One region of the Pectobacterium versatile genome, then DNA from elsewhere that is predicted to be linked to it. Evidence: predicted binding sites of a transcription regulator. Region 1 holds the regulator's gene; each other region holds the start of a gene.
What was found. The regulator CRP, encoded in region 1, controls carbon source genes, mostly activating them, when cyclic AMP is high. The targets are predictions, from matches to a motif close to ATGTGANNNNNNTCACAT.
Positions count from the first base shown of each region.

Region 2: EIP93_RS14925 (ABC-F family ATPase) is a predicted target of CRP. The motif match lies at 5,566-5,583, and genes of this name have one in related genera.
Region 3: rhaS (HTH-type transcriptional activator RhaS) is a predicted target of CRP. The motif match lies at 2,961-2,978, and genes of this name have one in related genera.
Region 4: cdd (cytidine deaminase) is a predicted target of CRP. The motif match lies at 2,510-2,527, and genes of this name have one in related genera.

Region 1 is NZ_CP034276.1:4,452,704-4,460,375, forward strand. It holds gene EIP93_RS20205 (ABC transporter ATP-binding protein) at 1-1,139, shown strand, start outside; gene EIP93_RS20210 (LysE family translocator) at 1,199-1,801, opposite strand; gene EIP93_RS20215 (hydrolase) at 1,908-2,960, shown strand; gene EIP93_RS20220 (YheU family protein) at 2,957-3,193, shown strand; gene EIP93_RS20225 (phosphoribulokinase) at 3,319-4,188, shown strand; gene EIP93_RS20230 (OsmC family protein) at 4,228-4,635, opposite strand; gene crp (cAMP-activated global transcriptional regulator CRP) at 5,009-5,641, shown strand; gene argD (bifunctional acetylornithine/succinyldiaminopimelate transaminase) at 5,784-7,010, opposite strand; gene EIP93_RS20245 (aminodeoxychorismate synthase component II) at 7,130-7,672, opposite strand, start outside.
Region 2 is NZ_CP034276.1:3,289,862-3,297,533, reverse strand. It holds gene elaB (stress response protein ElaB) at 1-105, shown strand, start outside; gene treC (alpha,alpha-phosphotrehalase) at 259-1,950, opposite strand; gene treB (PTS trehalose transporter subunit IIBC) at 2,027-3,445, opposite strand; gene EIP93_RS14935 (GNAT family N-acetyltransferase) at 4,019-4,579, opposite strand; gene EIP93_RS14930 (PhzF family phenazine biosynthesis protein) at 4,591-5,487, opposite strand; gene EIP93_RS14925 (ABC-F family ATPase) at 5,605-7,197, shown strand; gene EIP93_RS14920 (hypothetical protein) at 7,436-7,672, opposite strand, start outside.
Region 3 is NZ_CP034276.1:525,980-533,651, forward strand. It holds gene rhaD (rhamnulose-1-phosphate aldolase) at 1-30, opposite strand, end outside; gene EIP93_RS02390 (L-rhamnose isomerase) at 35-1,297, opposite strand; gene rhaB (rhamnulokinase) at 1,294-2,784, opposite strand; gene rhaS (HTH-type transcriptional activator RhaS) at 3,121-3,960, shown strand; gene EIP93_RS02405 (helix-turn-helix domain-containing protein) at 3,985-4,839, shown strand; gene EIP93_RS02410 (AAA family ATPase) at 5,031-6,359, opposite strand; gene EIP93_RS02415 (reverse transcriptase domain-containing protein) at 6,356-7,327, opposite strand.
Region 4 is NZ_CP034276.1:1,940,564-1,948,235, forward strand. It holds gene EIP93_RS08775 (NAD-dependent malic enzyme) at 1-1,352, opposite strand, end outside; gene cdd (cytidine deaminase) at 1,560-2,450, opposite strand; gene EIP93_RS08785 (CidB/LrgB family autolysis modulator) at 2,624-3,319, opposite strand; gene EIP93_RS08790 (CidA/LrgA family protein) at 3,319-3,726, opposite strand; partial or broken gene EIP93_RS08795 (GH12 family glycosyl hydrolase domain-containing protein) at 3,949-4,578, opposite strand; gene EIP93_RS08800 (ISAs1 family transposase) at 4,662-5,771, shown strand; partial or broken gene EIP93_RS23080 (GH12 family glycosyl hydrolase domain-containing protein) at 5,789-5,968, opposite strand; gene bioA (adenosylmethionine--8-amino-7-oxononanoate transaminase) at 6,246-7,550, opposite strand; gene bioB (biotin synthase BioB) at 7,646-7,672, shown strand, end outside.

The DNA.
Region 1 (7,672 bases):
CGCACCTGCAACACTACATTGACCGCTTCCGCGCGCAGGCGACCAAAGCCAAGCAGGCACAAAGCCGGATAAAAATGCTGGAACGCATGGAGATGATTGCACCAGCGCATGTCGATAACCCTTTCCGTTTCAGTTTTCGCGCCCCGGAATCGCTGCCCAATCCACTGATGAAGATGGAAAAGGTCAGCGCAGGCTATAACGACAAGCTAATTCTGGAATCGATCAAACTTAATTTAGTACCGGGTTCCCGCATTGGGCTGCTCGGCCATAACGGCGCGGGTAAATCCACGCTGATCAAGCTGCTTGCTGGCACACTTGCCCCACTGAAAGGGGAAATCGGGCTGGCGAAAGGCGTGAAGCTCGGTTATTTCGCTCAGCATCAGTTAGAGTTTCTACGTGCGGACGAATCGCCCTTGCAGCATCTGGTGCGTCTGGCAGAGCGGGAAACGGAACAGCAACTGCGCGACTACCTTGGCGGCTTCGGTTTTCAAGGCGACAAAGTCACGGAGATCACCGAGCGCTTCTCCGGTGGCGAAAAGGCCCGTCTGGTGCTGGCGCTGATCGTCTGGCAGCGCCCGAATCTCCTGCTGCTCGACGAACCAACCAACCACCTCGATCTGGATATGCGTCAGGCACTGACCGAAGCGTTAATCGATTTTGAAGGTGCACTGGTTGTCGTCTCGCACGATCGACACCTGATCCGTTCTACCACCGACGATCTCTATCTGGTACACGACCAGAAAGTAGAACCGTTCGACGGCGATTTGGAAGACTACCAACAGTGGCTGGTCGGCCTGCAACGTCAGGAAAATGCGGCCGATGAAACACCAAAAGAAAATATCGCCAACAGTGCGCAGGGCAGAAAAGATCAGAAACGCCGCGAAGCTGAGTTGAGAACGCAAACGCAACCGCTGCGCAAACAGATAACCAAGCTTGAGCAGCAGATGGAAAAGCTGGGGGAAACGCTAGCGGCGCTGGAAGCCCGACTGGCGGACAGCGCCATCTATGACATCAGCCGCAAAGCCGAACTCACCGACTGCCTGCAACAACAAACCAAAGTCAAAATCGAGCTGGAAGAAACGGAAATGTCCTGGCTGGACGCGCAGGAACAGCTAGAGCAGATGATGCAGAGCGAGTAAATTGCATTTACCCACCCGAGCGGGTGTCTCCCCCGCTCGCTATACTCGTGAACAAAGCCTTAATGCCAAATCAACAGCACGCAGGCGGCGGTCAGCAGCCCCATTGATACATTAAAGATAATCCACGCTTTCTTACTGCGCAGCAGTCGCCCAATCATCGTGCCAAACCCGAGCCAGATGACGCCGGACACCAGATTAACCAGCACAATCCCGATGCTTATGGCGATTACAGACTGGTTATAACCTTCCCCCGCCAGACTAAAGCTGGCAACCGCCCCCAGCGCCATGAGCCACGCTTTCGGGTTCAGGAATTGCAGCAACCACCCTTGATAAAACCGGATCGGTTGAGGCGGCGCAGCGGACGTTTCCAGCCGTTCATAAGCCGCCGTGGCGATTTTCCACGCCAGCCAGAGCAGATAGGCACTGCCGAGGACTTTCAGGATAAAATGCAGCGAAGGGTAAATCAGAATCAAACTACCTACACCGAATGCCACCAGCAGCAAAATGCTCTGCATGCCCAGTATGATGCCAACCATCAGCCACAGTGAACGCATAAAGCCAAAATTCGCGCCCGAGGTAGTCAACAGCATATTGTTCGGCCCCGGTGTGATGGCTGCTACCCACAAAAATCCCAACATCGAAAGAAATAAACTCAGTTCCATTATTTGTGGGCGCTCCTGACCCAAATGTCGTACCAACTGGCAGCATTGAAGCTAACAGTGTGATATTGATCGTACAAGAGTCGACAACAAGATTTCCATATCCTTTATGCATAATCACTTTCGTCCGCTGAGCGGCGCCCATAACCCACATCTGCAAACGCTATTGCCGCGTCTGATTCGCCGTCACGCACAGTTCTCGCCAGTCTGGCAGTCACTGGAATTACCGGACGGCGATTTCGTCGATCTGGCCTGGAGCGAAGCCCCTGAGCAAGCGCGACACAAACCGCGCGTGGTGCTGTTTCACGGGCTGGAAGGCAGCTTTCATAGCCCCTACGCTCACGGCCTGCTACATGCCTGTAAGCAGCGCGGCTGGCTGGCCGTCATCATGCATTTTCGCGGATGCAGCGGGAAGCCCAACAGGATGAAGCGCATTTATCATTCTGGCGAAACCAGCGATGCCAGCTATTTTCTGCACTGGATGCAAGAGACGCTGGGCAATGCGCCTACCGCCGCCATCGGCGTGTCTCTCGGCGGCAATATGCTGGCCTACCTGCTCGCTCAGCAAGGCGAAGCCTGCTCCCTGTCCGCGGCCGTCATTGTTTCCGCCCCCTTGATGCTCGAACCCTGTAGCCGCAGGATGGAACAAGGCTTCTCTCGCGTCTATCAGCACTACCTGCTGCGTCTGCTGAAGCAAAACGCCGGTCGTAAGCTGGCGGCTTATCCAGACACGCTGCCGATTCAGTTGCCGCAGCTGAAGCGAATCCGCCAGCTACGAGAGTTTGATGACGTCATTACTTCACGTATCTACGGCTTTCGCGATGCGGCCGACTACTATCGACGCTGTAGCGCTCTGCCGCTGTTGCCTCAGATTCGTAAACCGCTGCTCATTATCCATGCGAAGGACGATCCCTTCATGACGTCGGAGGTGATTCCCGATCTGTCGCAGTTACCGTCTAATATTGAGTATCAGCTGACGGAACATGGTGGGCATGTCGGCTTCGTCGGTGGAACGTTGCTGAAACCGGAAATGTGGCTGGAACAGCGCATTCCCAATTGGCTTAGCCCATTTTTGGACCATGCCACCGATTCTTTTTCTTCGGGATCTTTTCATTCAGGAACTTTTTATTCAGGAACTTTTTATTCAGGAGGAATGGCGTGATTATTCCCTGGCAACAGCTCGATCCAGAAACACTAGATAGCATCATTGAATCTTTCGTCCTGCGGGAAGGCACCGATTACGGCGAACAGGAGCGATCGCTGGCGCAGAAAGTGGAAGATATCCGCAGCCAGCTCCAATCTGGCGAGGTGGTATTGGTGTGGTCTGAGTTACATGAAACGCTCAATATCATGCCCCGCAACCAGCTCAATGCCGGAGGACATGCCCCTTATTGAGCATGGCGAAAGTCGTGAAAGAACGCGCCAAACATGCTAACAATGATAACTAATTACGTCTTTTTTGAGGATACGCGCAGGCCTTCGGTCTATGCGAACCTCGCGATCACGGAGTCACGCGCCTTATGTCACATCAGCATCCGATTATTGCGGTTACCGGCTCCAGCGGAGCGGGAACCACAACAACCAGTCTGGCCTTCCGTAAGATTTTCCAGCAGTTTGATCTGCGTGCAGCCCAGTTGGAAGGCGATAGCTTTCACCGCTATACCCGCCCGGAAATGGATATGGCGATTCGTAAAGCGCGTGATTCAGGACGCCACATCAGCTATTTCGGCCCGGAAGCGAATGATTTCAGCCTGCTAGAACAGTCGTTTATCGAATATGGCCTGCACGGGCGCGGCCAGACGCGCAAATATCTGCATACCTACGATGAAGCGATTCCCTATAATCAGGTTCCTGGGACGTTCACACCGTGGGAGCCGATGCCGGAACCCACCGACATTCTGTTCTATGAAGGGCTGCACGGCGGCGTGGTCACCGAGCAAAACGACGTGGCACAGCATGTCGATTTGCTCGTCGGCGTGGTGCCAATCGTCAACCTGGAATGGATCCAAAAGCTGATTCGTGACGTCAATGAGCGCGGCCATTCGCGTGAAGCGGTGATGGATTCCGTCGTCCGCTCGATGGAAGACTACATCACCTACATAACGCCGCAGTTCTCTCGCACACACATCAACTTCCAGCGCGTGCCTACCGTGGACACCTCCAACCCGTTCGCCGCCAAGTCGATTCCCTCACTGGACGAAAGCTTCGTCGTGATTCACTTTCAGGGATTGGATAATATTGATTATCCCTATCTGCTCGCCATGTTGCAGGGTTCATTTATCTCCCATATCAACACGCTGGTCGTTCCCGGCGGGAAGATGGGGTTGGCGATGGAATTAATCATGGCACCGCTGGTGCAGCGGTTAATCGAAGGGAAAACGATCGAATAAGCTAAACGGGCACGGCAGCGTCGTGCCCAGAGAAAGAAATTACTCCAGCACCCTAACTTCGTGGCTGTGCGTCACCTCAACGGCTTTGCCCAGCATCAGTGCCACAGAACAGTACTTTTCCGCCGACAGGGCGACAGCTCGCTCAACAACTTTGTCAGTCAGTCCTTTTCCCGTCACGATAAAATGCAGATTGATGTGGGTAAATAAACGCGGCGCGTCAGACCGACGCTCTGACGTTAATTTCACCTCACAATCCGCCACATCGTTGCGACCTTTTTGCAGAATCGACACCACGTCAATCGCGCTGCATCCTCCTACGGACATCAATACCATTTCCATCGGACTGGGCGCTTTATCGCCAGAATTGCCGTCCATCAATATCTGATGCCCTGATGCGGATTCGCCCAAAAACGTTAAGCCTTCAACCCATTTTACCCGAGCCTGCATGATGCCTCTCCACTAAAAATTTTTTGAAAATTTATATCGTTACTGTACAAAAACCAGCGTTAATCAGAGCTTTGTCATGCTGAAGCGAGACAACACAAGACACATCCTTAAAGCTGTGTTAAAACGAAAATAGAATAGACCTTTTCTGGACAAACCCAGAAACGAAGAAGATGATTACGTGGCCAGATATACCCAGCCACGTTTACGATGCGGCAAGGCAGCAACCGGAAAATCAAGGGTACAGTGGTTCCAGTATATTCCCTGACGTCATTCTGCCTAGACTGAATTTTATTTTTTAGCAGTTAAACACGCCGTACAGGGAACTCTGACCCCTGTAATTTGCGCAGTGAATTACAACAGAGGATGATAGCGAATGGTTCTCGGCAAACCGCAAACAGACCCAACTCTCGAATGGTTCCTTTCCCATTGTCATATTCACAAGTATCCATCGAAGAGCACGCTGATTCACCAAGGTGAAAAAGCAGAAACGCTTTACTACATCGTGAAAGGCTCTGTCGCAGTGCTAATCAAAGATGAAGAAGGCAAGGAAATGATCCTCTCCTACCTCAATCAGGGCGATTTTATCGGCGAGCTCGGCCTGTTTGAAGAAGGTCAGGAACGCAGTGCCTGGGTTCGGGCAAAAACCGCTTGTGAAGTGGCTGAAATTTCCTATAAAAAATTCCGCCAGCTCATCCAGGTTAACCCGGATATTCTCATGCGTCTGTCTGCGCAAATGGCAAGCAGACTTCAGGTTACCTCTGAGAAAGTCGGCAACCTCGCCTTCCTTGATGTGACCGGCCGTATTGCCCAAACCCTACTCAACCTGGCCAAACAACCTGATGCCATGACGCATCCAGATGGCATGCAAATTAAAATTACCCGTCAGGAAATTGGGCAAATCGTTGGCTGCTCGCGTGAAACCGTGGGCCGCATTCTGAAAATGTTAGAAGACCAGAACCTGATCTCTGCACACGGTAAAACGATTGTCGTTTACGGCACTCGCTAAACCCCTGTCGCTGTACCCTACCAATAAAAAAGCGTGAAGCCTCGGCCTCACGCTTTTTTTATGGCGAGCTTCCTGCTCGCCACCCTTCGGGCCGTTGCTAACGCAACGTTGAAAAACGTTCCCTACGTTTTTTTATGTCTAATCAGTTTGCTGCGTTAACGACCTGCGCGACGGCTTTGGCGAACTTCGCCATCCCCTGCGCAATATCGTCTTCATCAATGATCAAAGACGGTACAAAGCGGATCACGTTAGGCCCAGCCATCAGTACCATAAGCCCCTGAGCCGTTGCGGCAGCCAGGAACTCGCCCGCGCGACCGTGCCATTGCGGTTTCAGTTCTGCACCCAGCAGCAGCCCCATACCGCGAACCTGTTCGAATACACCGTACTGCTGATTGATTTTCTCAAGCTCACTGACAAAGCGATCGTGACGATCCGCCACGCCCGACAACACGTCCGGCGTGTTAATGATATCCAGCGCGGCTTCCGCCACCGCACAGGCCAACGGGTTGCCGCCATAGGTCGTGCCGTGTACCCCAACCGTCATGGCTGATGCGATCTCTTCCGTCGTCAGCATCGCGCTAATCGGGAACCCGCCGCCCAATGCTTTAGCCGTTGTGAGAATATCCGGCGTAATACCGTAGTGCATGTAGCTGAATAATTTACCGGTACGCCCCATCCCACTCTGCACTTCATCAAATACCAGCAGCGCTTTGTGTTGATCGCACAGATCGCGCACACCTTGTAAAAACTCAGGCGTCGCAGGCGTAATTCCGCCCTCGCCTTGAATCGGCTCCAGCACGACCGCACAGGTGTGATCGTCCATCACCGCTTTTACCGCAGCCAGATCGTTGAAGGGAACATGGACAATGTCCGCAGGCTTAGGCCCGAAACCATCAGCATATTTAGGCTGTCCGCCAACCGAGACGGTGAACAGCGTCCGGCCATGGAACGCATTGTAGAAGGCGATGATCTTGGTTTTATACGGACTATGGCGTTTAACCGCATAGTGACGCGCCAGTTTAAAGGCGGCTTCGTTAGCCTCAGCGCCGGAGTTAACAAAGAACACGCGATCGGCAAAAGTGGCATCAATCAATTTGCTAGCGAGGCGTAGCGCAGGCTCATTAGTGAAAATATTGCTGGTGTGCCACAGCGTTTCACCCTGCTGCTGCAACGCGCTAACCAGTGCAGGATGGCAATGGCCCAGCGCCGTAACCGCAATACCGCCGGAGAAATCGATATACTCGCGGCCTTCCTGATCCCAGACGCGGCTCCCTTTACCTTTCACAGGTACAAACTTCGCGGGTGCATAAACCGGCAAAATCACTTTATCGTGAGTATCCCGTGTCACTGCTTTCTGCTCTGCTGCCATTTGCTGCCTCACTCTGCTGTCCATCATGTCGGAATGAAAATATAGTCAATAAATATGCATAAAAAATCAATTTCAGGCAATATTAAATCAGCTACTGAAGAGAATAACTTTCTATATGGCTAAATTTTAAGGAAATTATCCAAAAGCTGATGCCCTTGCTGACTAAGAATGCTCTCTGGGTGAAATTGCACCCCTTCCAGCGGCAATGCGCGATGGCGGATCCCCATAATCTCATCACGCTTTCCTTCATGTTCGCTCCAAGCCGTGACTTCAAAGCAATCGGGTAGTGAGGCGGCATCAATAATGAGCGAATGATAACGGGTGACCGTCAAAGGCTGAGCCAACCCCGTGAAAACCCCCGTGTCGCTATGCGCAATCGCTGAGGTTTTCCCGTGCATGACCTGCCGTGCTCGCACCACACGCGCGCCGAACGCCTGCCCCATCGCCTGATGACCAAGACACACGCCCAGAATAGGCAGTTTATCGGCAAAGTGACGGATAGCAGCCAGTGAAATGCCCGCCTCATCCGGCGTACAAGGGCCAGGTGAAATGACCAATCGCTCAGGCGCAAGCCGTTCAATCTCGCGCAGCGTCAGTTCATCATTACGCTTCACCACGACCTGTGCGCCAAGCTCACAAAAGTATTGGTAAAGGTTGTAGGT
Region 2 (7,672 bases), 1.2 Mb from region 1:
GTGGCCGACAAAGCCGATGTTTATGTGCATGACAAACCCTGGCACGGTATCGGTATTGGTGCCACAGTCGGTCTGGTGTTGGGATTGCTGCTGGCTAAGCGCTAGTTCCTTCTACACTGGACTGAGTCAAAATCGCTCTATCGCTCAGTAACGATGAGCAGGATAGGGCGGATTTCCGAGTAAATCATGTCATCCGAATGGATTGTGTGAAACACCTGACAATGTAGCGGGGTTACCCGCTACATCTCACGATATCCTCTAGCCCTGAATCTTATCCTCTTTCTCTGGCATTCCTTGTACCCAATAGATAGCTTCAAACGGGCGTAGCGCCAGTATGGCGGGCTGAGGCTGTGCATCAGAGTAATTACTGAATAACAGTCTCCAGCGGCGGTCATGGGTATCAATCGGAGGCTGCCAGCGCTGAGTCTGTTTGCTGAGATTTGCCAGAACCAAAAGCCGCTGTCCCTCCCAGAGACGCTGATAGCACCAGACGTTAGGGTGATCGGGTAACAAATCCTGATAGTCTCCATACGTCAGCAGCGGAAGCGCTTTACGCATAGCAATAAGCTGCTGGTAGGTATAGAAAACGGAGTCTTTATCCGCCAGCGCCTGTGCCGCGTTGATGTGGTCGACATTCTGGCATGGGGTTATCCAGGGCGCGCCGGTCGTAAACCCAGCATGATGGCTGTCATCCCACTGCATCGGCGTGCGGCCGTTATCGCGTGATTTGCGGGCGAGGATTGCTAAGATCTGTTCGTCCGGCTGACCCCGTTCGCGCTGTTCAGCACACTGATTCAGGCTTTCAATATCGCGGTATTGCGCAATCTGCGTATAGCCGGGATTGGTCATGCCCAGTTCTTCACCCTGATAGATATAGGGCGTGCCCTGCATACCGTGAAGCACCATCGCCAGCATCTTGGCGGATTGCACACGGAATTCGCCTTCGTCACCAAAGCGCGATACGATGCGTGGCTGATCGTGATTACACCAGAACAGCGCATTCCAGGCATGGTTATGCATCCCCTGCTGCCAGTGATTAAATATCTGCTTGAGCTGGATAAAATCAGGTGCCGCCAGCGTCCATTTCTCCCCATTTGGATAATCGACTTTCAGATGATGGAAATTGAACGTCATGGAGAGTTCATTGCCGTCCAGCGCGGCGTAGCGGCGGCAGTGCTCCAGCGAGGTTGATGACATCTCACCGACGGTCATCAAGCCACGGGGTTGAAAAACATCCCGGCTGAACTCCTGTAGGTAATCATGAATCAGGGGGCCATCGGTATAGAAACGGCGTCCATCGCCCTGAGCATCAGACGGGAAATCCTGCTGCTTGGAAACCAGATTGATGACATCCAGCCGCAGTCCGTCCACACCTTTATCCGCCCAAAATGCACAGACCTGCTTTAATTCATCCCGTACGCGCGGATGTTCCCAATTCAGGTCGGCCTGTTCAGTGGCGAAAAGATGCAGATAGTACTGTTTGCTTTCTTCGTGCCACTGCCAGGCCGAGCCGCCAAATTTTGAACGCCAATTATTAGGTAGCGCTCCGTCATTACCATCACGCCAGATATAAAAATGACGGTACGGACTACGGCGATCCTGTGCGTTCTGGAACCAGTGGTGTTGCGTAGAGGTGTGGTTGAACACCATGTCCATCACGACACGGATACGGCGCTGATGCGCTTCCGCGATCAACGTTTCCATATCGGCCATCGTGCCATAGGCTGGGTCGATGGCGCAGTAGTCGGCGACGTCATAGCCGTTGTCAACCTGAGGAGAGAGGTAAACCGGTGTTAGCCAGATCGCATCGACGCCCAGCTGTTGCAGGTAATCGAGCCGGGCGGTGATGCCAGCGATGTCGCCAATGCCATTGCCGGTACTGTCCTGAAAGCTCTTCGGGTAGATTTGATAAATTACGCCGTTTTGCCACCAGGGAAGCGAGGCGTTCATGGTCATGAGGTCGCTCCTTTATTACAGTGGGCCGTGCAAGCACAGCCTGAGTTGAGACAATAATTATATGCCACCGCTATGTAGGATCGAGTGTGCCATTGCGGGTTTTGCGTTTATAGACCAGCGATGTCAATACAATCGGAATGACGGTGGCAACCAGCGTGGCAAGGGCGAAGATTCCCCAAAACTGTGGCTTGATGGAGAGAATACCCGGTAGCCCACCTACGCCGATGCCATTTGCCGTTACGCCGTACAGCCCGCAGATGAGTGCAGCCGCAGCGGAGCCGATCATGGCGCACAGCATCGGAAAGCGGTATTTCAGGTTGATACCGTACATGGCGGGTTCGGTCACGCCAAGAAAGGCGGAAATCGCCGCAGGGACAGAAATTTCGCGTTCGTTGGTTTTCCGGCTGACGAGAATCACCCCGACGACGGCAGCCGCCTGTGCAATGTTGGACAGTGCGATGAGCGGCCAGACGGGGGTGCCGCCCATGCTTTGAATCATCTGCATATCAATCGCTAACGTTGTTTGGTGCACGCCCGTGATGACCAGCGGCGCATACAGGAACCCAAACAGTGCGGCGCCAATGGGAGCGAAGCTGCCTGTCATTACCGCCTTAACGGCCCAGGCGACGCCATCGCCAATCATACGACCAAAGGGACCAATCAACGTGTGTGCCAGGAAAACGGCCAGAATGAGCGAGGTTACGGGCACGACCACCAGATAGAGGTAATCCGGCACGATTTTTTTCAGCCGCGTTTCGATCAGGGCCAGCGCCATCCCGGCCAAGACGGACGGAATGACCTGTGCCTGATAGCCTATCTTCTCGATCGTGAACCAGCCGAAATTCCACACTTCAGGCGTTTGTTGGCCGATAAGATAGGCGTTCATTAACTGTGGCGATACCAGCGTGATACCGAGCACGATGCCGAGGATGGGCGTGCCGCCCATTTTGCGTACGGTTGACCAGCAGACCGCAACGGGAAGATAGAAGAAGATAGCTTCGCCCAGCAGCCAGAGGAAATCGTAGATGGTTTGCCAGGTCGGGTAGAGCTGTACCAGCGTTTGCCCGTCGCGCATCGGAATATCGCCAATTACGTTACGTGCGCCGAGGATCAAGCCCCCGCTGATGAGTGCGGGAAGCAGCGGAAAAAAGATCTCTGCAAAATGTGAAATGCTGCGTTCAAACCAACTCATGTTCTGGCGAGCGGCGACTTTGGCTTCTTCTTTATTAATCTCGCCTTTTCCCGTGGTGGCGAGCAGCGCTTTGTAATACTCATCCACGTTGGTGCCGATCACGACCTGAAATTGTCCGGCGTTGGTAAAACACCCTTTAACAATACGCAGCTCTTCAATGTTCTTGGGATGGGCTTTGGATGAGTCGTGCAAGACGAAGCGGAGACGAGTAATGCAGTGCGTGACCGCCGCGATGTTCTCACGCCCGCCGACCAGTTCGATCAGACGGTCAATATCCTGTTGCTTAACTTTACTCATAGTCATGTCCTTTTTATCTTTTTGCGCAGACGTCGGGGACGCGAAGCAAGTACAGCCAGAGAAAAGCATAGTCTGTTAACGGTGGTTTTGCCGTGAAAGGAAAACGCATTGAGCTGTTTTTAAAAGAGAATGTTCAGGCATGCGGTGTGCTGCACAAATCGGCGACGTGTGGGTAGACAAAAAGGAAAGGGGATGAACAGGATGTGAGAGAGGATGAGAAAACAAAAGCCGCCTGTAGGAGGCGGCTTCAGAGATTGTTCATATCACAATCAGAACGGGCTGATGATTGACCCAATACGTTCACAGTAACTGACATAAACATCTCCCATTCTTTTAAAGAATTTGCTGATTTTGCGCATCGTTTTCATTATCAGGCTCCTCTAATGGGTTAATTAAGTGTGATGTTCATCACGTTTTTAATGGTAGCGAAGATGAAATTGAATTTCAACATTTTTGTGATGTTAGTCACAAAAATATAACGATATGGCAAAGGTCATGCATCGTGAAGAGAAAGAATCTGATGCGCAGCCGGGAGGTCAGCGCATCAGGCGATGGAAGGTATACGGGGTAATATCAGGCAGGATAGCGATAAATATTGTGATCGAACCACTGCTCGCCAATCTGCTCGGCGTCTTTCTCCGTGTGGTGAAAGCGGAAGCCAAGTCGTTGAGCGACAGTGTTGCTACGCGTGTTGGCGGTTGAGGCTCTGATGACGCAGCGCTCAACGAGGCTCGCATCGGTATAGGCTGTTATCAGCGTGCTGACGGCCTGAGAAACGATGCCTTTGCCTTCAAATGCTTCGGCGATCCAATAGCCGATGACGCCTTCTTTATCCTGAATCGTGTTGAAGGAGACGATGCCAGCCAGCGCGTCGTCCCAGCGGATAACGTACACAGCGGCCGTTTTATCGAAGAATGTCTTTCTGTTGGCGCGAATGGTTTCACGCGTGTCATCGACGGTCTTAACAGAATCCGGCCAGGGTAAAGTACGCCGCAGACGCGCTTTTTCCTGCTGAATCAGGGTAAAGAGCGCATCGGCATCGCTTTCTTCCTGAATCGTTAGGCACAGATGGGGCTGATGACGCAATGCATACAGTGCATCTGTAAATGACGTATCGGCAAATGGCGTTGCCATAAAATCCCTCCTTATCCCTGCAACGTACCGTCAACGATCGTGACGCTGTGTCCGCCGATCCACGGCTCATCGTTCAGGTAAGTGACGGTAATCTGGCCATCGCGCTGTAGCATAGTGCCCTGTCGCGCAAGGTAGCTAAGTGGTGCGGTGACGTTATTCGTCGAGTGCTGCTGGCGAAGCAGTGCAGCCAGACAGGCATTGGCGCTGCCGGTAACCGGATCTTCCTTGATATGACCGCGTTCGATGTAGAACGCGCGAACTTCATAATCGGCAGGCGTTGCGCCATCGTGCGGGCCATAGACAGCGATGCCGTTGGTCTGGCTGAGATTTTGTACGGCTGAGAGTGCTTCTGCATCCGGTGTCATGTTCAGGCAGGTGTTAGCGCTGTCTACGCGAATCACGAGCCAGCGAATGCCCATGTGTACCGCGGTGGGCGGGTAGCGGGTATCGATAGCGGCACGATCAAAACCAGTAATGCCCAGCGTTTTTTCCAGCAGTGGCAGGTGTTCATCGTCAAATGGAACGATGGTGGCCTGAGGTGCGTGAAAAGCGAGGCTCGCATCCTCACCGATGTTGATTGGCACGAGACCAATGCCGCATTGTTGTACCAACTGGCCCGGAGATTTAGGACGCAATCCTTCTTCCAGCAGGGCATGTGCGGTGCCTAGCGTAGGGTGTCCGGCAAAGGGCAGCTCCGATTCTGGCGTAAAAATGCGGACGTGGTAATCCGCTAAAGGGTCGGTGGCTGGCAGGACAAACGTGGTTTCTGACAGGTTTGTCCAGCGAGCGATCTCCTGCATTTGCGCATCGGTTAACCCCTTTGCCTCCATAATGACGGCAAGCGGATTGCCCTTGAAAGGCTGCTGGGTGAAAACGTCGACCTGTTTGAAACGACGTAGTATAGGCATCGCATTTCTCTCCTGTATGCGCTATCGCTTAAATATTACTCAAAACTAACCGCGATCCTATCGCGCGCTTGTGGCATAATGCGCGCCAAATCACATTCCGACTCGAGTATAAGTGCTGTGTTAAGTACCAACAATATCACCATGCAGTTCGGCAGCAAGCCGTTGTTTGAAAACATTTCCGTTAAATTTGGCGGCGGCAACCGTTACGGTTTGATTGGCGCGAATGGTTGCGGCAAATCCACATTCATGAAGATTCTCGGCGGCGACCTGGCGTCGAGCGGCGGTAACGTCTTCCTCGATCCTAATGAACGTCTGGGGAAATTGCGTCAGGATCAGTTCGCTTTTGAAAAATACAGCGTGCTGGATACCGTTATCATGGGCCACGGCGAGCTGTGGGCGGTAAAAGAAGAGCGCGACCGTATCTATTCATTGGCTGAAATGAGCGAAGCCGACGGCTATAAAGTTGCCGATCTGGAAGTGCAATACGGTGAGATGGATGGCTACAGCGCAGAGTCACGCGCAGGCGAACTGTTGCTGGGCGTGGGGATTCCCGTTGAGCAGCATTATGGCTTGATGAGTGAAATTGCTCCCGGTTGGAAACTGCGTGTCCTGTTGGCGCAGGCGCTGTTTGCCGATCCTGATATCCTGCTGCTTGACGAACCGACCAACAACCTGGATATCGATACGATCCGCTGGCTGGAGCAGGTGCTGAACGAGCGTAACAGCACCATGATCATCATCTCGCATGACCGTCACTTCCTGAACATGGTTTGTACGCACATGGCGGATCTGGACTACGGCGAGCTGCGTATTTATCCCGGCAACTATGATGAATACATGACGGCAGCGACGCAGGCTCGTGAGCGTTTGTTGTCCGATAACGCCAAAAAGAAAGCGCAGATTTCCGAACTGCAATCGTTCGTCAGCCGCTTTAGCGCCAACGCCTCTAAATCCAAGCAGGCGACATCACGCGCACGTCAGATTGATAAAATCCAGCTAGATGAAGTGAAAGCGTCCAGCCGTCAAAACCCGTTTATCCGTTTTGATCAGGATAAGAAATTGTTCCGTAATGCGCTGGAAGTTGAAGCGTTGAGCAAAGGTTTTGATAATGGCCCGCTGTTTAGCAAGCTGGGTCTGATGATCGAAGTGGGTGAGAAAGTCGCAATTCTGGGTGCCAACGGTATCGGTAAATCGACATTGCTGAAAACGCTGGTCGGTGATTTCGAGCCGGATAGCGGTACGGTAAAATGGTCTGAAAACTCAAAAATTGGCTACTACGCGCAGGATCACGAATACGAATTCGATGAGACGCTGACCGTTTTTGACTGGATGAGCCAGTGGAAACAGGAAAAAGACGACGAGCAAGCCGTGCGTAGCATTCTCGGTCGTTTGCTGTTCAGCCAGGATGATATCAAGAAGAAAGTGAAGGTGTTATCCGGTGGTGAAAAAGGCCGCATGCTGTTCGGTAAGCTGATGATGCAGCGTCCGAATATTCTGGTGATGGATGAACCAACCAACCACCTTGATATGGAATCCATTGAATCGCTGAATATGGCGCTGGAAATGTATGAAGGGACGCTGCTGTTCGTCTCTCATGACCGTGAATTTGTCAGCTCATTGGCGACCCGTATTCTGGAAATTACGCCAAATAAAGTGATCGATTTCACCGGCAACTATGAAGATTACCTGCGTAGTCAGGGTATTCAGTAATCCATTAGCCGCTTTCCTAAACAGTTGTTTGGGAAAGCGGATCTTTCAGCGGTTCACTATCTGGCAATGTCTTCGAATTGTAGTGAACCACGCCAGCAGCCCGAGGGTTAATTGTTCAAGGGGGACGTGTTTTGATACTCCGTTAACGGTGACAATATCGGAATCTGTTTCATGCTTCAGGCGGCACAAGTATGCCTTAGAGCCACCTATTCAGCCAGTGCGTTTATATCATCCATCATTATTTACACGCCTCGACGCCTAAGTAATATGCTATTGATTCATAGACTATCCCACTCATACGCGGGTCTGGCGATGATGCCTTCATTTGTTCGAGTGTTTCACCATCTCCAAGGTATTTAACCGTGGAATTCTTGCAATCGTAAATGCGTTTAGAATAAGAGGTTCCCGATGGCCCTACGCGTTTTGTAACGATGGTTTTCATTCCACCTTGCGAACCCTTTTCGAGAATTGTGTA
Region 3 (7,672 bases), 1.1 Mb from region 1:
TACAAACCAGGAAGAGAGAATTGCTTGCATAATCTTACCCTTGACGTTGAGTGAGGATGGTTTCTTCATACTGACGCACCTGTTGCAGCCATTCGCTGCCCGGGATGACGTCATGACGCTGGCAGTAGTGTTCCCACACGGCCTGCCACGGTAGCGATTTTTGCTCTTCCAGCAGGGCCAGACGCGCGGTGTAATCGCCGTTTTGTTCCAGTGTGCGCAGCGTTTCTGTCGGTTCCAGCAGCGCGCGCAGCAGGGCTTTCTTCATGTTGCGGGTGCCGATGACCCAGGCCGCGATGCGGTTGATCGACGCATCAAAGAAATCGAGCCCGATATGCACGCGGTTAAGCAGCTTATGGCGCACGATTTCGTGGGCAATGGCCTGCGTTTCGTCGTCCAACAGCACCACATGGTCGCTGTCCCAGCGTACCGGGCGGCTGACGTGCAGCAGCAGGCGTGGAACGTACAGAATCGCGCTGGAGATCTTGTCGGAAATCACTTCGGTTGGATGGAAGTGTCCGGCATCCAGACAGAGCGCGGTGCCGCGGCTGGTCGCGTAGCCGAGGCAGAATTCGCTGGAGCCGACGGTAAAGCTTTCAGCGCCGATCCCGAACAGCTTACTTTCCACCGCGTCGATATGGTGTGCCTGATCGAGCGGCTCGGCGATGACCTCGTCTAACGCGCTGAGCAGCCGCTGGCGGAATGCCAGACGATCGATGGTCAAATCTTTCATGCCGTCCGGCACCCAGATGTTCATGACGGACGGCGTGCCGAGTTCGCGCCCGAAGTAGGCGGAAATACGGCGGCTGGCCTGACAGTGTTCAATCCAGAAACGGCGGACTTTTTCGTCTGGGTGCGACAGGGTAAAACCGTCCGCGCTCAGCGGATGAGAAAAGCAGGTCGGATTAAAATCCAGCCCGAGCTGGTGGCGCTTGGCCCACGCGACCCAGGAACTGAAATGCTCGGGGGCAATCTCGTTACGGGCGACGGGCTGCGCGGATTCCAGATAAATGGCGTGCAGGTTCAGCCGCTTGGGGCCGGGGATCAGCGCAAATGCCTGTTCCAGATCGGCACGTAGTTCATCCGGCGTGCTCGCTTTGCCGGGGTAGTTACCGGTGGCCTGAATGCCGCCGGTTAACGGTCCGCCGGTATTCTCGAATCCGGCCACATCGTCGCCCTGCCAGCAGTGCATTGACACCGGAATCTGGTCGAGCTGTTCCAGCACTGCCTCTACGTCAACATTTAGGTTGGCATAACGTGCTTTTGCCAACTGCCAGGCAGCTTCAATTGGTGTGCTCATTGCGTAGTCTCCTTTTTGCCCTGTGGGGCGGTTTCTGGCTGGCTGAGCGCCTGAAAACGACGCCAGTGCCCGGCAAAATCACTCTCCGCACGCGGGGTATAGCGATGCAGAGGGAAGTTATGAGTCAGCATATGCCTGAATGCGGCAAGGTCGGCAACGGCGCCCAGCGCCATCAGTTGGCAGCCGATATTGCCAAGCGTCGAGGCCTCGACCGGCCCGGCCAGAACCGGAATCTGGCACACATCGGCGCACAGTTGGTTCAGGAAGGCGTTCTGGCTGCCACCGCCGACAATATGCAACTGGCGGATTGGCGCGTGGCGCAGTTCGCCGAGTTCTAGCACCACCTGCCGATAGAGCAGCGCGAGGCTGTCGAAGATGCAGCGTGCCAGTTCGGCATCGCTGTGGGGCACAGGCTGGTCGTGCTCACGGCAATAGTCGCGGATCGCCTGATGCATGGACGGCGGATTGATAAAGCGATCGTCATTGGGATTAATCAGGCTGGCGAAGGCGGGCACGGCGGCGGCGGACTGAATCAGTGCGCCTAAATCCTTGATATTACGCTCCTGACAAACGCGCTGTAGCAGCCACAGACCCATGATGTTTTTTAGCACCCGATAGGTGCCGTCTACGCCGCCTTCGTTGGTGATATTGGCGGCCAGCGCCTGCGGACTGTTAAACGGCGTGTCGCTCTCGATGCCCATTAGCGACCAGGTGCCGGAGCTAAGGTAGGCGCTGTCGCGGCTCAGCAACGGTGCGCCGACTACCGCGCTGGCGGTATCGTGCGTGGCGACAGCAGTAACGGGAATGTGTCGTCCGCTCGGCGCTGCCCAGTTTCCGACGGCGTGCCCCGGCTGTACCGGATCGCTCAACCAGCGGCGCGGGATGCCCAGATACTCCAGCAGTTCGCTGTCCCAGGTTTTCTTTTCCAGATTAAGCAGTTGGGTCGTGCTAGCGTTGGTGTATTCGCAGACAACATTCCCCGTGAGGCGATAGTGAAAATAGTCGGGGATCATCAGCAGGTGTGCCACTTGATCCAGATCGTCAGAGGGCGCATCGCCCAGCGCTTTAAGCTGGTACAGCGTATTAAACGGCAGGAACTGAATGCCGGTACGCTGATAGATCGCCTCACGTCCCAGTTCTGCGGTAACCGCGGCCATTACGCCGTCGGTGCGGTGGTCGCGATAGGAATACGGCAGGCCAACACGCTGCCCGTCCTTATCGAGTAGCACATAGTCCACGCCCCAACTGTCGATCCCGATGCTATCGGGGGCGATACCCATGGCATCGATTTGGTGTAATCCGGTGAGGATATCGCCTTCCAGCGCGGCCAGATCCCACTGATGATGGTTGTCCTGAAACACCAGCGTATTGCTGAAACGGTGAATTTCTTTCAGCGTCAAATGCTGCGTTGCGGTGTGCAAGGTTGCCAGCATGACCCGACCACTGGATGCACCTAAATCCACCGCCACGATATTCTTCACCGCCATAGCCGCACTCCTTACTTGTTGGATGTGTTGCAGTGTAAAGAGCGGTAACAGAAGCCACCTTCCTATGAGTGCCATCAACAACAGGCGGCTGGCAAAATGACAAAGCTGGCCGTGAAAGGGCTCACAATCTGGGAAATTATTTAGGGAATAACCACGAAAAAACCAGGGAAAAGGCGGTGTGATCCTTACCACACTTCAATCAATTAGGCGGTGCGATCTTAAAAAAAGAGCAGCCAGATGGCGTGCGGGTGACGGTATTTCAAGGCTGGTTTTGTCGCTTCTGGCTACCCTTTTTCAAAGGCCGCATTTTTGCCAGAAGCTGAATGGAGAACTGAAATGACGTTACTTCGTGGTGATGATTTTTTTACTTCGCGTGCCGTAACGGTTGCGGTTGAGCCGCGTACCCCACAAGCGGCGTTTCCTGAGCACTATCATGATTTCTGGGAAATTGTGCTGGTGGAGCAGGGCGCAGGCGTCCATGTGTTTAACGATCAGCCCTATGCACTGTGCAGCGGTTCGGTATTCTTCGTTCGTGATAACGATCGGCATCTTTTTGAAGACGTCGAAGGGCTGTGCCTGACCAACATGCTGTACCGCTCGCCGCGCGGATTCCGCTTCCTTTCCGATATCGCCGCCTTTTTGCCGTATGGCCCGAACGGCGAATGGCAAGGGCAGTGGCAGGTCAATGCGGTGGGAATGCAGCAGTTGAAGCAGTCGATGAATAGTCTGGCTGAACTGGCGCAGAGCGATGCGCCAGAGGCTATTGCTGCCAGCGAAAGCCTGTTTCTGCACATTCTGGTGCAACTGCGTCAACACTGTTTCCAGACGGAGGGCAACGGCTCCGAGCGTCAAGGAGTGCAGGCGCTGCTGGGCTGGCTGCAAAACAACTACAGTGAAGAAGTGAACTGGGGCGACTTGGCTGACCAGTTCTCGTTGCCGCTGCGTACGCTGCATCGTCAGCTCAAACAACACACAGGTATGACGCCACAACGCTATCTGAATCGGTTAAGATTACTGGAGGCTCGTCGGCGGTTGCAGCAGAGTGATGATTCTATCACCACGATTGCGCACGCCTGTGGATTTAGCGACAGCAATCACTTCTCGACGCAATTCCGCAAGGCATTCTCGCAGGCGCCTAAATCACTGCGCCATCAGGCGTTTTCTCGTGAAGAGTAGGTAATGGCAACTGCGGGTGAGGGAATGGCGACAGCAATACGGGGTTTGAAATTACAGACTGAAGACTATTTCCTCACCGACAAGAATGCCGTGATGGTTGCCGAACGGCACCCACAGCCCGTGTTTCCGCTGCATCATCATGATTTTGATGAACTCGTCATCGTCTGGCGTGGCAATGGTCTGCACCTCTGGAACGATGTGCCGTACCGTATTACTCGCGGCGATATGTTCTATGTCTCCGCGAACGATCGCCACAGCTATGAATCCGTCCACGAGCTTGAGCTGGACAACATTCTCTATATTCGCAATCGCCTGACGTTATCCGCAGATTGGCAAGCGTTACTGCCGGGTGGGGAGCTTCCACAAAGCCAGCGCCACTGGTGTTTAGGCTCGGAAGGCATGGATACCCTCCGCGAGAAGGTGGACGCGCTGAGGCAGGAATGCATGAAATCGGATGCGCTGTCGCTGCAATTGAGTGAAGCGCTGCTGTTGCAGATTGCGCTGCTGGCGGCGCGCTATCGTCACACGCCGGACAGTCCGCAACTGGCCGATGCGCACCAGTTGGATATGTTGATGAATGCGCTGCGTGCCAGCATCGCGGCACCGTTCCGCTTTGAAGCCTTTTGCGAACAGCACCACTTCAGCGCCCGCAGTTTGCGTTCTCGCTTTAAAGAGCAAACGGGCATGAGCGTGCCACATTACCTGCGCCAGCTGCGGCTATGTAAGGCGATGGAGCTGCTGCGTTATGATCTGCAAACCATCGGCGACGTTGCCGCGCTGTGTGGTTTTGAGGACAGTAACTACTTCTCTGTGGTGTTCCATCAGGCGTTCGGCGTTTCGCCCAGCGCTTATCGCCAGCGCTTTCTGAATGTGGAGTGACGGCGTTAGGTATTGGGTATGAATTGTGCAGGCTCGGACTTTATCTGGCCGTGTGCCGTATTAGGGCATGACTCAACCTGATAGTTGGCAACGAGCTGAAAGCGGATGCTCATGACATCCGTAATTCTTCCTGCCCCTATCAGCAGCAAGTTATACGTAATACAGCGGTGAGCCAGAGATCTCTTACGTGCCTAACCGTTGATAAATGTGAGCAATTCCTGATAAAAAATCGACACTTTCGCATCAAAACCATGCTCAAGGATTGTAAAAATATCTTCTCGGGTAAGATTATGTTCTTTACGTTTTTCCTGCAGTTTTTTCCAGTAGGCTTTAGATTTGGCATTTTCTGGCGCGACATCTGGGAGATTATGCACCGCATTTTCTTCTTTATATTTTCTGAATATTTCATCTTCAATATCATCGTAAGGGCTGATAATAACGTCCGTACGGTGACCATATTGGGCTTTCGCATCGCCGTCCAGGACGGCTATCGCGTCTTTGGATGAACAGATGAAACCAGTCGAAGCATTACGCTTCATCAAATCAACCACATTGCTGCAGCCACCAATATAAATGACTTTGACCCTATTCTTTGTTTCCATAGTGGAGAGCTTAAGGTTGATATATTGCTCAAGCGTTACGTCTTCGGTGAAGATAAATTTGTCATACCCCTGGAATCCAAACATTTCCATTTGAATAAAGCTGTAAGAAACCCGGTTATGGCTAACTGTACCGTTTTCACTTTTCAGATAGATTATTGGTGTTCCGTATTCATAAATGGTTTTCATGATGGCGAGAGAGTGCGTGGTAAAGAGTATTTTTATTTCCCTTTCCATGCAGATATTCCTGATCGCACCCATTAGTGAAACTTGCGCAGAGGAATCAAGGGACACATCTATTTCATCTATGATGATAAGCCGGCTTGAGGAGGTTATCATCTTGAAAATACTGATAACAAAGAACTCTCCTGAACTGAAGTAGTCCTCGCGTATATATCGGTTATTATCAAGCGGAAGAAAATAGTAGTTCACGCCCTTTATGCTCACGACTTTCAGATTCTGAAACTTTTTTTCATCCCTATAAACGGAATTGAGGAAAGCTATAAGTTCGTGTGCTTCTTCATAGTCTCCTTTTAAGTACTTCTCCCTTAGCGTCATATCGATGCTGCCCAAGGCGGGAAAATCTGAGAAACGCTTACCGTAAGGAATAGGCAGTTCGACGTTCAGAAACGCTTCATCTCTGAGAATATTCTTCGTATCAAGATCGCCATCATTGAACCTGAAAGTATATACGTCTTCATTAATTTTAACATCGATCTGCGTGTTTTCGCTGATGCTAAACACTGACGATGTTTTACTGACGATAGCGGTGTCTTTGAGCAGTGCGAGCGCTTTAATGATGGACGTTTTACCCACACCATTCCTGCTTGTCATGCAGATAAGTGGGTCGCGTGAAAAGTCAAAGGACACGCTGATTTCAGCTAAGTGTTGCAACGCTCTGATATCTACACTGACGATCATTTCAGCAGCTCCTTACCTCTGAGCAGTTTACTGATGATGGCGTTACCGTATTTTTTACGTAGATGAAAAAGGTAGTCCTTGTCGATGTTGTTAATTTGACTCAGCACGCCTGCGATTGACAGAATTGATGTCATCTCATCCATGCCAGTATAATTCAGTAGTTTTTTTCTGTCAGTTTTGAGCAGATGCAGCTTCACTTCAATATCCGTTTTGGTTGCTTTGCTGACCGTCATTTTCCCGTCATTAAGTATGCTTATTCCCAGAATTTTTCTTTCATACTTTTTCGTAATGACTTTTGTTTTTTTATGATTGATGGATAGTTTCAGGAATGCGTCTGATGATAGAATCGCTGTGAGGTCGTTTGTGATTATGTCTTTATCCATTTCACCCTGCGATGAAATGATCAGATCATCCGAGTAACGACTGTAGATATAACCTTTCTTGTTACAGTAGGCCTCAATAACATTGTCATAATCATAAAAACAGAAGTTACTGATTGAGGGCGAGCATGAAAATCCAACGGGTAGACGGTTATCGATAGTACACAGATAAACAATCCTCTTTATATTTTCTCTAATCTCTTCAGGGTCCACCGTACGTATATTTACACAGTATTTTGAAAGCGTATGAGACACAGCTTCAGCGCTGATTGAGGGGAAAAATTTCGATATGTCTGTTTTAAATATAAATTCACTGTTGCAGTGCGGTCGGACGGCATCAGTAATATTCACATCTTTCTGGTAAGAAAAAACGATATCTTTTCTCATAGGCATTTCGCTGAACACAAACCGAGAAAGAAAAGTATGAATAACCTTAAGCCGGGCTGAACACTGGTAAAGCTCAACCTTATTTTTACTTAGGGGAATAAGTCTAGCTTCGTCTTCCGTTCTGAGGGTATGAAAATCAGCAAAGTCTTTTTTGTTATTGAAGTAGGAATTAAAAACACTCTCCAGACTGTTGTCTTTCATTCATCCTTTACCTATGTTTGATCTGATGAGGCCATCAGAAAGAGTTGACTGAAGCGTCTTCGAGTGCTCTGCAAATTATTAAGGCCCCCGATAATTGCTTAACGGGAGCCTTAATAATTTACGAGATTATACTGCCTATAGAGGCTTCCTAGTTGACCGGAGATACTCCATAGTCAGAAGCATGTGGTTATTATGACCACTTCCTACTCCTTTATCAAGCCCGCTGTTCTCCGGAGAATGCCTCCTCGTCGATAAACAAGCTTCGATAAATGTAACTTCCGTTTCTGGCACAGAGCTATCTGTCATATTAGGTATGGCTGTGAGTCACAAAAGTATTAGCTCGAA
Region 4 (7,672 bases), 2.5 Mb from region 1:
TAGTTAACCGGAGAGAACGGGCTACCGGTTGCGACCAGCGCTGAACCTTCTGTCCAGCGAATGATATCTTCTGGACGGGCTTCTACGCGGGATGTCGGGTTAGACAGCGGCATCACGATAGGACGCGCGCAGTGCTTGTGCATTTCACGGATGATTTCTTCCGTGAACAGACCCGGCTGGCCGGATACACCGATCAGGATGGTTGGCTTGGCATTGCGTACAACTTCCAGCAGTGAAATCGCGTCGCTGTTGCAATCCCAGTCAGCCAGCAGTTCACTTTTCTGCACCAGCTTGCTCTGGAAATCGAGCAGGTTCGGCAGTTTGTCCGTCAGCAAACCGAAGCGATCAACCATGAAGACGCGCGCGCGTGCTTCTTCTTCGCTCAGCCCTTCAGACTTCATCTGCGCGACGATTTGCTCAGCAATACCACAGCCTGCGGAGCCCGCACCCAGGAAGGTGACGGTCTGATCGCGTAGCTGAGTACCTGCTGCACGGCTGGCAGCAATCAGGCTGCCAATCGCAACGGCTGCGGTGCCCTGAATGTCATCGTTAAAGCTACAGATCTCATCACGATAGCGGTTCAGCAGCGGTGTGGCATTTTTCTGCGCGAAGTCTTCAAACTGCAACAGCACGTTCGGCCAGCGGCGTTTAACGGCCTGAATGAATTCGTCAACGAAGGCATAGTATTCGTCGTCGGTGATACGCGGATGACGCCAGCCCATGTACAGCGGATCGTTCAGACGCTGCGGGTTGTTGGTGCCGACATCCAGAACGACAGGCAGGGTGTAGGCTGGGCTGATACCGCCACAGGCGGTGTACAGCGACAGCTTACCGATTGGAATCCCCATGCCGCCAATACCCTGGTCGCCCAGACCCAGAATACGCTCACCGTCGGTCACAACGATGACTTTCACGTTCTGCTTAGTGGCGTTTTGCAGCATATCGTCGATATGTGCGCGGTTAGGGTAGGAGATAAACAGGCCGCGTGCGCGACGATAGATATCGGAGAAGTGTTCACAGGCTTCGCCAACGGTCGGGGTGTAGATGATCGGCATCATCTCACTGAGGTGACCGTCCAGAAGGCGGTAGAACAGCGTCTCGTTGGTGTCCTGAATGTTACGCAGGTACACGTGTTTTTCAATATCGTGTTTGAATTCCTGATACTGACGCCAGGCGCGTTCTGCCTGTTCTTCGATGGTTTCGACGGCTTCAGGCAGCAGACCATGCAGGTTAAAGTTGGCGCGTTCTTCTTCGGTAAACGCACTGCCTTTATTCAGCAGGGGAAATTCAAGCAATATTGGGCCAGCGTAGGGAATATGGAGAGGACGTTTGCTTTCGTATTCTAATTCCATGACTTTTTACTCTCGGATAACAGAAAAAAACTCAGGTGTTGTCGATAAAAACTGTTGCGGATCTTAAATTACCCAGAAAATATGTACAGGAATTGTTAATTAAAATAGTTACAGATGGCTTGCATCTTAGTCAAAATGCAGGCTTTATCGATTCACCTCTCGTTTTTCACACTTCCCTTTGCCGAAATTCTGCGCTGACCTCTGCCGTTATTCCTCAATAAAGTGATGTTCAATGTCGGTGCAGCCTAATTCGGCCAACATAATTTGCGAAATGGCCCAGTGGCTGACAACGGCATTACGACGCTCGACGACAGCCGCGTGTTTAATGGTGCACGGATCGTCGCCAGCAAGGTTCATCAGATTCAATGCGACTTGCAAAGGCGGCAGGCTAGGGTTAAATGCCGCATTTTCTGCGTAGCGTCCGGTATAAATGTTGCCGCTTAAGGTTTCCAGCGCAATGCCGCTGATGGCTTTGCTATAGGGCGCGTGGCTACGGTTGGCGGCATCCAGCGCTTGACGCGCAAGCGCGCCCACATTTTGCAAGGTTGCGCCGTGGTTGATGTCATCCATCAGCAAGGTATCGATGTGCAGATCGACGGGACCAAAGGAATCCGGCAGATAGTGGCTGAGCACGGCAGGCTGGCGACCCGGTAGTTGAATGCGCAGCGATGCGGCATTGCGCAGCTCATTCATAAACTGACGACAGTGGCCGCATGGCGTGTAGTTCACGGTCACCGCCCGCAACCCACGCTCATTGCGTATCCAAGCGTGGCTGACGGCGCTTTGTTCGGCATGCACCGTTTGCTGCAACTGAACAGCGCTGAACTCCATGTTGGCACCAAAGTAGAAATTGCCGCTGAGCCCTTGCGCAATCGCACCAACCTGGAAATTCGAGATAGGCGCTTGTGCACAGGCAGCTGCCAGAGGTAATAGCGCAAAAGCCAACGCATCGGCGTCTAGCTGGCTGGCTTCACAGACGGCATTCACGTCGTCAGCCGTTAGCATGGCGGCGAAATCCGGTTTATCGATCAAGGGACCGATTGCGGCTTGCAGACTGGCAGGTAATTGCTGGAAGGCATTTTCAAATCGTGGATGCATGGTGGCGTACTCTTTTTACCCGTCAATGACGTCATGTTAGGGAGCAGAGTAGCAATAAATTGTGATCAAAATCTCTTTGTTGAATGAAATGGCTGCAAATTAACTGCTAAATGCGAGATGTATCTCAATTTTATGGCGGGGATGATGCGAGCTACGCACCATCCCCGCTAGATTCAGCCAGCAACATGCAAGAGTAGAGGGAAGACTAGCGGCGCAATCAGCGACGTGATGATCCCGCAGATGACCAGCGCCAGCGAGCTGAATGCGCCTTCCTGATAATCGACTTCTGCGCAGCGCGCCGTACCGAGTGCGTGCGAAGCAGTGCCCATCGACAGCCCACGCGCGGCTTTGGTTTTGATACCGACGCGGTTGAACAGGGTGTGGCCTAAGACAGCGCCGAGAATACCGACGAAAATCACGCAGACGGCGCTGATAGCTGGAATTCCGCCAATCGAGCTGGCGACGGCCATCGCAATCGGCGTGGTGACTGATTTAGGCAGCACCGAGGCGGCGATTTCTGGCGAGGCGCCCATCCACAGCGCCACCAGCGTGCCGGAGATAATCGCGGTCAGGCTACCGATGAAGCACACGCTGATGATTGATTTCCAGCGCGCGCGAATTTGATGCAACTGCTCATAAAGCGGGAACGCCAGCGCGACCACCGCCGGTTGCAGCAGGTCGTTAAGGACTTTGCTGCCCTGAAAATAGTGCTCGTAGGGAATCTTCAATACCAGCAGCAGCGGAATAATAATCGCCATCGACACCAGCAGCGGGTTCAACAACGAAATTCTGGTCAGTACGGCCAATTTACGTGCGGCGAAAAAGACCATCAGAGTGAGGGGCAGCGACCACCACAAATAGCTGAACATTATTCGTTATCCTTCGGCGGCGTGCGATCGCCAGCCACGGCTCGTTCACGCTGCATTATCTGGGTACTGAAACCCACAACCAACATCACAATAAAGGTACTGATCAGGCAGGAAACCACGATGGGGCCAAACTGTTGGCTGACCAGATCGTAATAATTCATCACGCCGACGCCGATAGGGACGAACAGCAGCGCCATGTGACGAATAAGAAGATGGCAACCCGGTTTTACCCACTGCGCGGGCAGGATTTGCGAGGCAAGAAGGGTGAACAAAACCAGCATGCCGATGATACTGCCGGGGATAGTGAATGGGAGTAACGCGGATACCGCATTGCCTGCCAGCAGGCAGAGATAAATCAATGCGAAAGCGCGTAAATACTGCCAGCACACGATGAACGTATTACGCATGGGAAATTCCTGATTAGCAGAGGGGATTATCATAACGCTAATGGAATTTACGTGCCACAGCTCACGAATTTTGTTGGGAAGGAAAAAAGAGGGGCCGCCTAAAACATGAGCGACATCTGTCCGGGCTGAAATGGATCGTGAAGCCGATGAGATAAATTCGGCTCAACCCCACGCCAGCGTGGCAAAGAGGTTGAACCGGAAAGGGTCGAGACGACAGAAGCGTTATTTTACGTCTACGCTCCACTTGGTGATATCAATCTGCCCATCACCGCCAAAGATCTCGGTGCCAAACTCAACGCTGCTGATATATTTTGTATTGCTCATCCATTTCTTGGTTCCCACCAGATAGTTGGTGAAATGGCGAATATTGAGCGATGCGTTGTTGGTATTGGAGGTACGAACAAAGGAAAAGACATTCCACCCTTTGCCATTACCGGCGTTGATCCAGCCTTTGAATACGTTCCAACTGCTGCCACCGAGGAAAACTGTTTCAATATAATCACCCGCCGGGCCTGCATTGGTATTATTTAGCCAGATCATTAATTCATCGGTAGGGGTAGAATCCCAACTGGCTTTGTCGGTGGTGTGGAACCAAATGTCATAAGCCGCGTTGTAAGTGCCAGTGGATTTGATGGAATAGGTGACGTTACTGGTAATACTTTTATTACTGGACAATTTTATCGGCAAGCCGCTATTTGCCGTATAGCCCGCCGTCCAGTGCCAACCGCTCACCAGCGATGGATAGGCTTTAACGCTGGAGGAGTTACTTGGCCAGTGCCAGTTCCACCCCATGCTGGTTGGGCTGTTATAGAAAACCGTTTGCTGCCATCCTTTTACTTCATCTTTTCCCCAGGGCCGGATCACACTTTGTTAAAAAATTGAACTATTCTCTAATAGACTGATCTCAAAGTAGAATAACTTTTTGAGGTCTTGATATGACACTTTTTGACCACCTCTCTCTGGTAGAGGAAACTCGTTCTCCTATTAATCAACAACATCATCTTGTTGATGTCCTATTTCTTGTTCTCGCTGCGGTCGCCAGTGGACAAAATGGGTGGGCTGAAATTCAACAGTTTGGTGAACTACGCCTCGACTGGTTAAGAAAATTTCGATTATTTTCCAATGGCATACCACGGCGTCATACTATTGCCAGAATAATGAAAGCCGTCGATCCCGACAGCTTTCAGTTCTGTATTTTTAGCTGGATTAATGACATTCGCGCCAAATCAAGCAAGCCACTCATTGCGATTGATGGAAAGACGCTGAAAAGTGCCTCTCTGTGGAGTCGTAACGATTTTCACTCTGTTAATGCTTATGACCTGAATAATGGCATTGCGCTTTATCAGGATATGGCCGAGGGAAAAGGAAAAGAAATCAAAACAGTACAGAATCTTGTTTGCATGCTTAACATCAAGGATGCACTGATAACGCTTGATGCGTTACATGCACAAAAAGAAACGCTTGAAAGCATTGTGGCGAGAAAAGGTCATTACCTTGTACAAGTCAAAGGAAATCAGCCGACATTGTTTAATGCAGTGAAAGCGCAATTCCATGAGGCGTTTAACGATAATACCGCGTTAGCACAATATGAAATGCAGGATAAAGGGCATGGCCGAATGGAGCGCCGTATTACTTTTCAAATACCGGCAGAGTTGAGCCCGGAGTTACAGGAGAAATGGCCTTCAATAAAAACACTGGTCGCGGTTGAAAGACACCGTAAAGACAAAAAATCGAATACGCTGGATACGGCATTTTATCTGTCATCTTACGATATTGATGCAGAGTTTATGGCGACATCGGTCCGTCATCACTGGGGCATAGAGAACAGTCTGCACTGGGTATTAGATGTTGTTTATAAAGAAGATGCTTGCCGTATTCACGATGAGAATGGTACAAAAGTCTTGTCATTAGTCAGAAAGATGGCGCTCAATCTGGCAAAGATGGAGAGCACACAAAACCGGAGTATGAAAAGCAAAGTGCAACGTGCACTATTGGATGATGACTATCGGGAGTTAATGATTTTTGCGAATGTTAAATGTCATTAACAAAGTATGCTCCGGCCCTGATCTTTTCCCCAGACGTTATTGAATACATAATATTTATTATTCTCAAAATAGAGTTTGTCGGCGTCTTTGGAGGAACTGACCGCAGAAGCGGTGAATGGGGAGAGTAACAAGGCAGAAAATAATACGGGAAATAATGTGTGGAATATACGGTGTGGTTTCTTATTTACTGTAAGCATAATAAATCTCCTTTTAAATATATGCTTGAGGTGTTTCACGTTAAAATCTAACACGTATTCATCAGGTGTCTACGGTTGGTTGAATATAAACTGTGGTGTGCTTAACATTTTATATTTATTTCATCGGTGTCAGAGTAATTCAATACGCCAACCATGAATAAAATGAAAAACTTATTCGTGTGCATAATTATAAGAGCGGTAATGAATGGTTATCATGTGAGATGAAAATAGAGGGCATTTTTTGCGGCGCACGAGTGCGTGCGCCTTGGCTTACCGGTTAGTCAAATAGCTGTTCATCACGGATGGCCGCACAGACGGCGTCGGTCAGCTTACGCAGTTCATCAGGCTGAATGATAAACGGCGGCATCAGATAAATGAGTCGGCCAAACGGTCGAATCCAGACGCCACGCTCGACAAAGAAACGCTGTAGTCGCGCCATATTGACCGGACGCTGTGTTTCCACCACGCCGATAGCACCCAGCACGCGAATGTTAGCCACCAGCGGAGAATCCGCGCAGGATTGCAGCGTGTCTCGCAACTGCCGCTCAATATTTTGCACTTGCTGCTGCCAGCGGTTCTCCGCCAACAGCGACAAACTGGCACTGGCTGCCGCGCAGGCGAGCGGATTGCCCATAAATGTGGGGCCGTGCATAAAACAGCCTGCCGCACCGTTGCTGATGGTTTCAGCGACTATCCGGGTGGTCAGCGTAGCGGAGAGCGTCATATAGCCGCCGGTAAGTGCTTTTCCCAGACACATAATATCGGGAGAAATGCCTGCATGCTCGCAGGCAAACAGCTTGCCGGTGCGGCCAAATCCGGTAGCGATCTCATCGGCAATCAGCAAAATGCCCCACTGGTCACACAGTTCCCTCACCCGATGCAGGTAGGCCGGATGATAAAAGCGCATCCCGCCCGCGCCCTGCACGATGGGTTCCAGAATGACGGCCGCGATCTCATGAGCGTGCGCCGACACCATCGCCTGTAGCGGCGCGATATCGGCTTCCTGCCACTCGTCGGTAAAACCGCCTTCGTTGATAGCGGCACAGGGCGGCGCATCGACAAACAGATGGGTAGGCAGGTAGCCCTGATACAGACTATGCATCGAATTCTGCGGATCGCACACGGACATCGCACCGAAGGTATCACCGTGATAGCCGTGACGCAGGGTGAGAAAGCGTTGACGGGTTTCCCCCCGTGCTTGCCAATATTGCAGCGCCATTTTCATCGCCACTTCGACAGCCACCGAGCCGGAATCCGCCAGAAAAACGCATTCCAGTGCTTCTGGCGTGATGTCCACCAGTTGGCGGCACAGTGCCACCGCCGCCGGATGGGTGATCCCGCCAAACATCACATGCGACATCTGGCTGAGCTGAGCCTGCACCGCTTGATTGATCGCCGGATGGTTGTAGCCGTGAATCGCCGCCCACCACGATGACATGCCGTCAATCAGGCGACGTCCGTCATCCAGCTGAAGCTCGACGCCGCTAGCCGCGATCACCGGATAGCAGGGCAGCGGTTCGGTCATTGAGGTGTAGGGATGCCAAATGTGGCGCTGGTCAAAAGCAATGTCTTCCGGGCTCATGATGATCTTTCGTCAACCAAAATGGATTCTATTTGGTTGACAGTATATCGGGTTAATTTACACTGGCGAAACGTTTTTAGTTTGGAGATGCCGAGATGGCTGACCGCATGTACTGGACGCTT